DNA from 3 places in the Rossellomorea sp. FS2 genome. Region 2 is predicted to be linked to each of the others. Evidence: riboswitches for the same ligand, from Rfam matches in the RefSeq annotation. Region 2 holds a riboswitch; each other region holds the start of a gene.

Region 1 (3,741 bases), 1.6 Mb from region 2:
GGCGCTTTCCACTTTTTCTTTAAGCTCCAACCATCTCTCGCCTTCGTACCCCTTATTGGTGAAGTAGGCGCCAGTCTCCCAAGCGGATCCCGGGAAGTAAGGGTATGCCCCTTTTTCTTCTGCCAATTCCTGACTCGCCTTGATTGTGTAAAAGGCAATGTCTTCATATAAATGGTCACAGTACGATACCGCCTCATCGCTCTCCCATTTGATTCCTTCAAGGGCAAGGAGATGATGCCATCCGAATGTACCGAGTCCGATACCCCTGTACCGTGCATTCGTCAACTGGGCCTGCAGGACCGGGATATCATTGAGATCAATGACATTGTCCAGGAGCCGCACCCCGATCGTGACGACACGTTCCATCTGACCATCCCGTACCGTCCTTGCAAGGGAAACGGACGCAAGATTGCACACCACATAGTCTCCCGGATTTTTGTAGGTGATGATCTTCCCGTCCTTGACCACTTCTTCTTCCATCACAGTCGGGCTCATGTTTTGGGCGATTTCCGTGCAAAGGTTACTGCAGTAGATCATGCCCTTATGACTATTTGCATTTTGACGATTCACACTGTCGCGATAGAACATGTAAGGCGTGCCCGTTTCAAGCTGGGAAATCATGATCCGCTTAAAGATATCGATCGCCGGGATGATTTCTTTGGACAAAGCCGGCTCATTTACACATTCCCAGTACTTATCGCGGAACGTACCGGATCCTTTTTCCTCATCAAAGTGGTCTTCAAGGGCATAGCCCATGATGGTCTTCACTTCATGAGGATCGAACAGATACCAGTCCCCGCGATTCTCGACCTGCTCCATGAAGAGATCAGGGAGACAGACGCCCGTGAACAGGTCATGGGTACGAAGGCGCTCATCTCCGTTGTTCAATCGCGTATCGAGGAAGGAGAAGATATCTTTGTGCCACACATCCAGATAGACGGCGATGGCCCCTTGGCGCTGGCCGAGCTGATCCACGGAGACAGCCGTATTGTTCAGCTGCTTCATCCATGGGATTACACCGGAGCTGACCCCCTTGAACCCTTTGATATCACTTCCGCGACTTCTTACTTTCCCCATATAGATACCGAGCCCGCCTCCGTTCTTGCTCAATGTGGAAACGTCCGTATTACTGTCGTAGATGCTGCGCAAATCGTCTTCCACCGTATCGATGAAGCAGCTTGAGAGCTGTCCATAGCTCTTGCCGGCATTGGCGAAGGTAGGGGTTGCCACAGTCATATACAAGTTGGACAGGGCCCAATAGGCTTCCTCTACAAGCACGAGCCTGTGCTCCTTCGGCTCATTCATCAAGAGCGTCATGGCGATGATCATGAATCTCTCTTGCGGCAGTTCGAATAAAACCCCTGAATGATCCTTGGTGAGATAACGCTCTGACAGGGTGACGATTCCTATGTAAGTGAACAATTCATCCCGTTCAGGACGGATGAGACTTTCGAGATGATCCATCTCCTCTTTGCTGTATGTATCCAGTAATTTCGTAGAATACAGATTCTTCTCGGTCAGTGTCCCGATAAGCTCATATAAGCCTTTATAAGGCTCCATACCTCTTGCGTTTGCACTGATGGCGTAGAGATTCTTCAAATATAGCGAGGCCGCCACGTACGTCCAATCAGGTTCATTTGATGAAATACGCTCAACAGCAGACAGGATCAAGAACTGCAGAAGCTGTTTTTCCTCCACTCCTGGCTGATTTTCCGTATAAAGGGCTACCTTTTGAGTGTATTCCTCCCAATTCAATGCTTCATGGCTTTCCCGAAGCCCGCTTAATAGACGTTCCGCTCTATGGGATGCCGTAGTTCCGTTAATGGTTGATGTCATACTAATATTCCTCCCTTTTATTAGTCGGGAGAGGATGAAAAAAGCCCATCCTATTCACATAGGATGGGCAGTCATAAACGATAGATTCACAAGGCATACTACGCCAAGGGTAATCCTCGCCTATCCTCCCAATTCCCGAAGAAGATAACACGTACTAATCCTGGCAGGTCTCCTGACTTGTGCTTTTTGCCTACTCGAAGGCCTTCCCGTCCGATGGACAGTGGCATTCCTTCTTTCGTTTGCACTTACAGTTGCGGGGACAGTCCCGGAATTTCACCGGGTTCCCTTTTAAGTCGATATCCGACACCACAATCATAGGTTATAAACAATATATTGTTATGAAATTTAAGAAAAACACAATATGTTGCGTCTTTTATATTAAACCAACTTTCTACATTTTACAACAGAGAAGCTCAAATGAAAAGAATGAAAGCAGGATGAATTTATGCCTACAATTATTTTTTTCGTTAAATTCCATAGAAGAGCAGAACAAGACAGTATGTAATCCTTCCATATCGGGCCAGATGGCGCCAGACTTCCCTTGAGGAAATCCTGTTATCCATTTATGATGCAATAGAAGGTTGTTTTGACCGTATTCTTAGGTCCCCTATTATTTTGAGCCGCTGAGATGGTACCCCCATCGACAGCGGCTCCTTTTTTACCACGAATTCCTTACAGTTATGTTTCATTCACCAGGCTGTCACACGTTTTGTCTTCGATAAACCCGCATTTTATATGGCTTCTTTTCTATTTCAAGGGAATTACAAGGAAATTAATCCTCCCAAATACTTTCTTTTTCTCCGGGAATCCTTTAAAATGCCCTTTAGAAGCTTGAAACCCAGTTTCGAAAGGAGATCACTATGAATAAACGTTTACTCACGATCCTTTTAGCGGCTATGACCGTACTGCTGCTCGCAGCTTGCGGAGCTAATGATGATAGTGCAAAAAAATCCGATGATAGTAAAAAATCCTCCGAACAGGCAAAAAGCGAGGAAGAACAAGCAAAACAAATGAAAGAAATGCAAAAAAAGATGGACAAGCAGAAAGTCGACAACGATAAAGTCGTCGCCATCGTAAATGATGAAAAAATCAAAGGGGAAGACTACAACAACGTACTCTCTTCTTCTCAAATGCAATATCAGCAAATGGGTCAGGACCCAACCTCCAAGGATGCTGCCAAACAGATTAAAGAACAAACCATCGATAGCCTTGTAGGTCAGACACTTCTACTTCAACAAGCCGATAAAAAAGGGTATAAAGCTTCAGATGATGAAGTGGACAAGCAGCTCGAAGAAGTCAAAAAGCAATATGAAGATGATAAAAAGTTCAATGCAGCCATGAAAGATGCCGGATTCACCATGGATGAACTGAAAAATCAGATTGCCGAAAACATCAAGTATACCAAATATGTCGATAAAGAAATCAAGACCGAAAAAGTGACAGACGACGAAGTGAAAAAAATGTACGAACAGTACACTAGCCAAAGCGGCCAGGATTCTAAAGATGCACCGAAACTTGAGGATGTAGAGCCGCAGATCAAATCACAGCTTGAGCAGCAAAAGAAACAAGAACAGCTTGTGAAACACGTGGAAGATCTGAAGAAAGATGCAAAAGTCGACGTAAAAATCTAACAAAAAAGGACATCCACCAGGATGTCCTTTTTTATGTTTCCGAGCGGAATATGAGGGTATTTCACTATTACAACAGAAAGGAGGAACTGCGGTGTCGAAAGATGAGAACGTTCAGCCTAAACGAGAGAGTGACGACCGGGACATTCCAGACCCTGAAAAGGAACAGACAGTCGACTCCATCCCTTTGGATGAATTAAACAAAGACCTTAAGGATGAAAAGAAGAAGCATAAAAGCAAAGACTCTTCTTCCAGCGAAGAATAATAAAACAAGCCT
Region 2 (3,741 bases):
CAGCCCCACTGCCAACGTCTGCCCGCTGATCGGCACGAGGGGCAGGGGAATTTCGATTTGCGCAAAGATTCCCGTGATCGCTGCAAACACCCCGCACTGAATAATCATTCTCAACCTGTCTCGATCCATTTCCATACACCCCTTGAAATATGTAAACTTAATTATATTATTAGTTTACATATTAAAAGCGAGTTTGAAAAGGCTTTCTTTTACACTATTTTGAATGAATTCTAGAAAAGGTCCGGATAAACAGCCTTGGCCGTGATTTCGACTGCCTCACCGATCCTCGGGCCCGGTCGGGACATGACATCGGAATCAAGATAGATGACCCGGTCATCCTTTACGGCGTCGATCGTGTCCCAGCCGGTCCTGGATTTGATTTCATCTACGGGATTTTCCACATAGTTCACCGTTGTCAGAATGGTCGCAGGATTCCGTTTGATGATTTCTTCTTCCCCGAGCTTCGGCCAGCCCTCCTGATCGGCAAATACATTATCCACACCAGCAGCCTGGAGGATCTCCTGCTGGAAGGTCGTTCCACCCGCCGTATAGATCTCAGGAGCGGGGCTGATTTCAAAATAGACTTTTTCTTTTTCGTCAAGTGCCTGGACTTTTTCACCGACATCGGAGATTTGTTTCTTCATCCCTTCAATCACTTCGTTCCCCTTCTCTTCGGCCCCCATTACCTTTGCCACCTGTTCGATATCGCCGTAAACGTCGTCAAAGGTTTGGGCAGACTGGATGACGAAAACCGGAATGCCCGCATCTTCAAGCTGCTTGATCCCTGCATCATCACCTGTTGTATAGGCGATCACGACGTCTGGGTCCAGGGAAATCACTTTTTCCGCATTGACGGTCATGGAATCGGAGATGACCTCGAGATCCTCCACCTCCTTCGGATAATGATCGAATTCAGTCACCCCGACCACTTTATCCCCTGCCCCTACGGCATACAGGATCTCTGTGTTGCTCGGTTGCAGGGAAACGACGGTCTCCGGAACCTTTTTGAACGTGACTTCTTCCCCGCGGTCATCCTTGACGCTATAGACAGTTGACTTTTCTTCTTTTTTTGTTGATGCTGTTTCTTCACCGGTCCCACATCCTGATAGAATGAGACCAAAGCTGATGAACAATCCGATCCATGCATGTTTTTTCATCTCACTGTTCTCCCTTGCCTGATTTTGATAGTCCATAGGACTTGCTGATAAAGGGGATTTCTTTCACCCCTTCACATTTATTCACATACACGGCCATGACGAACAGGACATTTGCCAGCAGATGGGCATATTTGAACAGCAGATTGTCCACTTTCTGTTCGAGGCTTACCTTATGGAGGGCCCTGACCGATTTCTTCGCTTCGCTCCTGCACGTATGAAGGACCGTAGCCGCGTAGCATCCCTGAGGAAGCAGGAATGTTCGGATTTCCTCTTCCACTTCGTTCACGTACGTGTCATACAGGTCGCTCAATCGCTGCAGATCCTGGAGGGAGATGGCCATCTCCCCCCGCACCGAACCATTCAGGTGATAAGCCATCTCGCAAAGATAAAGCAGATCTTCACGGACTGCCCCCTCTGTCAATGAAGAAGCCTGACCGATCCTCGTTGCCAGGGAATCCGTCCGGATCTCGAAATCGACCGTCGACTGGGACTCCCTCATATACGGATAACAGATGTATCTGAAATCCTTTTTCCCCACGTTCATCCTCCCTTTCTTCTCTTTTAGTGAATCACCGATCGTACCGGAAACGGGCATAAAAAAAACCAGCCAAACGGCCGGCAATCATCATCAAAATAAAAGATGCATCAAGCCGCACCATCCCCTTAACTTCCGAAGAGCATAATACGATGGAAATCAGGCAGGTATCCTGGCTTGTGCATCATCCTACTTCAAGGCCCTTCCCGTTCATTGATGGAACAGTGGGTTTTTCCTTGGTTCGTCAGCACTTACAGTTGCGGAAACAGCTCCGGTTTTTCACCGGATTCCCTTTATGCGCGAGCGCACCTGATTTCTGCGAAGGTCTATTCACTTAAGGACCATTATACCATGTGAGCCCATATGGAGTGTCCCTATTTTTTCAAATCCCTTTCATGAACCTGTCCGTATCTGAATAGGAATGAATAGGACAAACAAACAAGAAGGGATGATGGCATGAAATGGTTGATCCCACTGAGCTTCATATCCCTGCTGCTGGCAGGGTGCGGAAGTGAAGAAAAGAGCTACGAGTTGTGTGGATACGGGGATATGCTGGTGTTGAACGGGAAGGGATATGTGCTATTGCCTGTCAAGAAGACGCTCACCCTCGACGGGAAGGCAGGGGAGATCAAGGAGAAGATCGGGGATGAGTTCCATCCTGAAAAAGACTACACGGCGAATCATCTGAAGAAGGGGACGGATCTTTATTATGTAAAGGACCACAGCACCTATCTCATCGCCAAGACTTCTGACGAACGATACCTCCTCTATGAAGAGATTGAAAAATGACGAGCACGATCAGTGTAGGTTCTTTATGCCGCTCATGATTTCCGTGCAAGACTTCGCTTTCCACGGGTAGCCCGTGAGCCTCCTCGGCGGGCCTGCGGGGTCTCACATTAGCTACTCTCCCGCAGGAGTCTACGTCTTGCACTCCAATCAACCGCTGGAATCAATGAAATTCTTTTGTTCCAAAAAATTAAAAACCCGAATTCACTAGCCTGATCGTAGGCAAATGAATTCGGGTTTTGCTATGCCGGCTCGTCTTATGAACAATCCCAGTTATAGACCACATTGCCGAATTGTTTCTTCTTAAGATCTTCTTTCTTTATGAAGAAGTTGGCAATGCCGCAGTCGCCCCACATCATGTCCACTTCATCATCCGAGTCGATCTGCAGCAGCAGCAGTGCATGGTCCTGATCTTCATACTGACGCGGATCCTCCTGTGTGAAGCCCGGATATCCTCCGATCTTATGTCCGAAGCCGCTTTGGGTTTCATAGAACTCATCCATGAGGGCGTCGGCCTCTTCCCCATCATCGGTCATGGATTCAAACAGATCCCAGCTTTCCTTCCCGAACACCTTCTCGAAGCGATAGTCGCCTGCGCTGATCGTTTCACTTGTCAATTCCGCCAGGACGGCGCCTTCCTTCGTGACAGGGAAATACACGTCATCGGGGATTTTCACGAAAGAAAAATCGGATACGAGCTCTTCTTTCGGCAGGAACGGCTCTTCTATAAATCTGATTCGGAAATCCTTTTGGTCCTGCTTCTGGTCGATATTCATTCCGTACAGGTCATCATGGACCGAAATGAAGATCTGCAGGAGTCCTGATTCCGGATAATCTTCGAGCTTCGGAAGCTGACCGAAATTGATCTGGGCCAACAGTTTCATCGGGTGCCCCTCCCCGTCCACAGGGTACTCATCCGCCTTCGGGAAATACGGATCCCCGGCAATCTTACTATCATAAGGGCCGGTTTTCCCCTCTTTTATATGCAGATGGACAGAAGGAATCTCCGTTCCATCAAGAGCCGTGCGGTAAGGGGCAAGTTTCGCTTGCAGGTTGACCGATTGTGCCACATTCATCTCCTCCTTGGAAAAAAAACATCTTTTTTCCATCATACAGAAAGGATTCCTGCCTGTCATCGATGAATCTGCCTGCTCTCTTCCCCTCACTCTACATCAATTCGTTGAGTTCAATGACAGCAACCGGTAGGTGATCGACGTTTCCCCGTCTTTCCAACGCAGCTCCTCAATTCGGCCGATTGCGTTT
Region 3 (3,741 bases), 890 kb from region 2:
CCTCCTTTTCTTCAGAAGTATATATGCAAAAATCGGGGCACCCACCAGAGAAGTGATGACTCCGATAGGCAGCTCAGTCGGTGCAATGATGGTCCGCGATACAAGATCGGCCAGCACGAGGAATCCTCCACCTGTCAGTACGGATAGCGGCAGGAGATGGACATGGTCATGACCGACGATCCTGCGAAGGAAGTGGGGCACCACCAAGCCGACAAACCCGATTGTACCCGAAACGGCTACAGCCGCGCCCGTGAGTATACTTCCGGAGATAAGGATCAGCAGCTTCCTTTTCTGGACTGATATCCCGATGTAGCGAGCCTGATCCTCCCCGAAGCTCATCCCGTTCAACTCTTTGGCATTGAGCAGCAGCAAGAGGACGCCGACCACGAAGAATGGCAGGACGATCCCCACATACTCCCATCCTCTCATGGACACGCTCCCGAGCAACCATCCGATGATCTGCCTCAATTCCTCCCCTGTTAGTGCGATCATGAGGGAAATGAAGGACCCCAGAAACGAACTGAAGATGATGCCGGTCAGGATGATCGTTTCCACCTTCATCGTCCTTTCGACCTTTTGGGCAAACCATAGGACGATAAAAATGGTCACGACGGAAAACAGGATACTCAAAAATGGAAGCGTGAACGGACCGATGAACGGGATCGTCAAATGGAAGAAGAGCGTGACCACCGCCCCCACTGATGCCCCCGAGGAAACACCCAACGTGTATGGATCGGCAAGGGGATTCCGCAAGAGACCTTGAAAAGAAGCTCCCGCAACAGCAAGGGAGCTTCCTACGATCAGGGCCAACAGGACTCTTGGAAGCCTGATGGAATAAACGATATTAATGAACATCTGATCTACCTCGGGCGGTACAGCTCTTCCAGTCATTTTTGCCCCGATGATCTGGAGGATATCCATGAACGGGACCCGGATCGTACCGACAGAGATGGCTACCAGGATAGAGATGATAAGGAAAGCAAGGGACGCAGCGTAACTGATCCAAATTTTATTCTTTGAATAGCTCCGGATAGACCGCTTTGGCAATTTCCTCTACTCCTTCTACGATCCTTGGACCTGAACGCGTCACAAGATCGGTGTTCACATCATGCACTTCTTCGTCCTTGATGGCTTGTACATCCTTCCACGCGCTGCGATCAAGGACTTGTTGAACGGCTTGCTCACCATATGTCGTGATGATGACGTCAGGATTTTTTGCGAGGACGTCTTCTTCACTTACATTGATCCATCCTTCCTGATCTCCCATCACATTGTCGGCATTGATGGTTGCAAGCATTTCATCGACGAAGGTATTCTTGCCGGTGGAATAGATCTCAGGTTCCCCGGAAACCTCCACATATACGCTTTTCTTATCTTTTACAGAAGCGGTTTTTTCTTTGATGGACTCAATTCCATCCTTCATGTCTGAAACGACTTTTTCCGCCTTTTCATTTTCCCCAACAAGTTTTCCGATATTCTCGATTGTCGTATAGACTTTATCAAAGCTGGATGCATCACGTACGACATAAACAGGAATACCGGAATCCCTGATCTGGTCCAGACCGGCTTTTGCTGATACAGCCGTGGATTCATGGGCAAGGACGAGATCGGGTTTCATCCCTACGATCTTCTCGACATTGAATTCCATTCCGCCGATCTTCTCAATATCTGCAGCTTCTTTCGGATAGTTATCAAAATCGGTCACCCCGACGACGTTTTCACCGAGTCCCAGTTCAAAAAGGATTTCCGTATTACTTGGGATAAGGGTGACAATCTTTTCAGGTGCTTTCTCCAGGGTGATATCATCCCCGAGTGCGTCCTCTACCGTGACCGGTTCGGATACGGATTCACTGCTTTTTTCAGAGGATTTTTCCTCTGCTTTGTTGTCTGTCGTTCCACATGCTGTCAATAATCCAAGCGCTAGGAACAGGGCTAATACGATCTTGATTGAATGTTTCAATCGTTTCTCCTCCTTGTTCGTTCCAGGCGAAAGAAAAACATCCCTTCAACAGGGATGTTAGTGTAAAATGCATCAAGCACCGTACACCCTTCTATCCGCGTAGATCGGTGTGATCAGAACATGGGCAGGTCTCCTGGCTCATGAGTATGCGCTCCTCCGCCTTCCCATTTCATCGAAACAGTGGCGTTGAAGGAGCAAACCCATTTACAGTGGCGGGACCGCGCCGGAATTGAACCGGCTTCCCTATTATGAGGCGTCAAGCGCTTCACCCATGATCTTTATGTAAGATTATCCACTGAGAATTATACACAAGTTTACAAGGATAGTGAATCTTTTTTCACATCCTGCAGCTCGAGCGCCGTCTTGGAAGGGCTTTGAGAGCCCATTCATGATATAATGGACCTTATTACGAGATTCAATGGCCCAGCGCGTCAACATGATAAGGAGTTTTTTTATGTCTATTCGATATGCATTGCTCGGTTTATTGGCCAAGCAACCTCAGACGGGCTACGACCTGTTCCATACATTCAAAACCCAGCAAATCTACTATTGGAGCTCGACCCACTCCCAGGTATACAAGGAACTCGGGAAGATGGAGGAAGAGCACCTTACCACTCATGACATCGTTTATCAGGAAGGCAGCCCGAATAAGAAGGTATATACCATCACCCCTGACGGAGAACGCCACCTGATAGAATGGATGATTCATACAAAGAGCAAACCAGCCAAGATCAAGGATGAATTCCTGATCAAGACATCTGCCTTTCACGTCATTTCAAAAGAAGAAGCCATCTCTCTCCTTCAACGGATGAAGGCGCATAACGAAATGGTGGTCACCGGGACCGGGCAGTGGAAGGAACAAATGTTTCAGGGCAATAAGCCCGGTTATGGGCAGGTTGGAGAGTATTTGACGGCAGAGTATGGGATCAGGTACGCGCAGATGTATGTCGACTGGTGTGATTGGGCAATCAAGGAGATTCATTCCCTTCCTGAGGATACGGAATCTTGACTACTACTATGATTTGGAGGAAGAACTGATGAGTGCACATACACATTTGGCAACATTCGCGGGAGGATGCTTCTGGTGCATGGTGAAGCCTTTCGATGAGCTCCCAGGTATACACGGAATCGTTTCCGGCTACACAGGGGGTCACATCAAGGACCCGACATACAAAGAAGTCAAAGAAGGAAACAGCGGTCATTATGAAGCGGTTCAGATTACATTTGATCCTGAGCTTTTCCCATACGAACGGCTTCTGGAGCTGTACTGGCCACAAATCGATCCAACGGATGATGGCGGGCAATTCCAGGACCGCGGTGATCAATACCGTACGGCCATCTTTTATCATGATGAAGAACAGCGGAATGCAGCAGAAGAAACAAAAAGACAGATTGAAGAAAGCGGTCGGTTCAAACAGCCGGTCGTGACTCAGATTCTTCCAGCATCCACTTTTTATCCTGCTGAAGACTACCATCAGGACTTCTACAAAACGAATCCTGATGAGTACAAGGAAGACCGCGCGAAGTCCGGAAGGGACGAATTCATCGAAGAAAACTGGAAAAAATGAAACAAAAAGGCAGCACGGGTGTTTTCACCCGTGCTGCCTTTTTGTTTACCCGGTGGCCCTGCCGTCTTTCGCTTGTTCGTCGAGGATCAGCTCTGCCGTCAGCTGTCCGGACAAAGAAACCATCGGCACCCCTCCACCTGGATGGGTCGATCCCCCCACAAAATATACATTGGACAAGATCCGGCTTTTATTCGGAACCTTGAAGCCTCCGTT

Evidence for each region. A riboswitch is a leader RNA that binds a small molecule or an ion and turns the genes downstream of it on or off. The one in region 2 is predicted to bind cobalamin.
Region 1: linked by a shared signal. The riboswitch ahead of ACNA6I_RS08420 (ribonucleoside-diphosphate reductase subunit alpha) and the one ahead of ACNA6I_RS00235 (hypothetical protein) in region 2 are both predicted to bind cobalamin.
Region 3: linked by a shared signal. The riboswitch ahead of ACNA6I_RS04950 (ABC transporter substrate-binding protein) and the one ahead of ACNA6I_RS00235 (hypothetical protein) in region 2 are both predicted to bind cobalamin.

The regions. Positions count from the first base shown of each region.
Region 1 is NZ_JBLRVS010000001.1:1,619,129-1,622,869, forward strand. It holds gene ACNA6I_RS08420 (ribonucleoside-diphosphate reductase subunit alpha) at 1-1,836, opposite strand, end outside; cobalamin riboswitch at 1,981-2,162, opposite strand; gene ACNA6I_RS08425 (SurA N-terminal domain-containing protein) at 2,697-3,467, shown strand; gene ACNA6I_RS08430 (hypothetical protein) at 3,559-3,729, shown strand.
Region 2 is NZ_JBLRVS010000001.1:32,683-36,423, reverse strand. It holds gene ACNA6I_RS00245 (biotin transporter BioY) at 1-135, opposite strand, end outside; gene ACNA6I_RS00240 (ABC transporter substrate-binding protein) at 231-1,193, opposite strand; gene ACNA6I_RS00235 (hypothetical protein) at 1,159-1,701, opposite strand; cobalamin riboswitch at 1,837-2,020, opposite strand; gene ACNA6I_RS00230 (hypothetical protein) at 2,149-2,481, shown strand; gene ACNA6I_RS00225 (YwqG family protein) at 2,736-3,548, opposite strand; gene ACNA6I_RS00220 (DUF2584 domain-containing protein) at 3,651-3,741, opposite strand, start outside.
Region 3 is NZ_JBLRVS010000001.1:920,595-924,335, reverse strand. It holds gene ACNA6I_RS04955 (FecCD family ABC transporter permease) at 1-1,047, opposite strand, end outside; gene ACNA6I_RS04950 (ABC transporter substrate-binding protein) at 1,010-1,960, opposite strand; cobalamin riboswitch at 2,066-2,248, opposite strand; gene ACNA6I_RS04945 (PadR family transcriptional regulator) at 2,415-2,969, shown strand; gene msrA (peptide-methionine (S)-S-oxide reductase MsrA) at 2,998-3,528, shown strand; gene ACNA6I_RS04935 (phytoene desaturase family protein) at 3,574-3,741, opposite strand, start outside.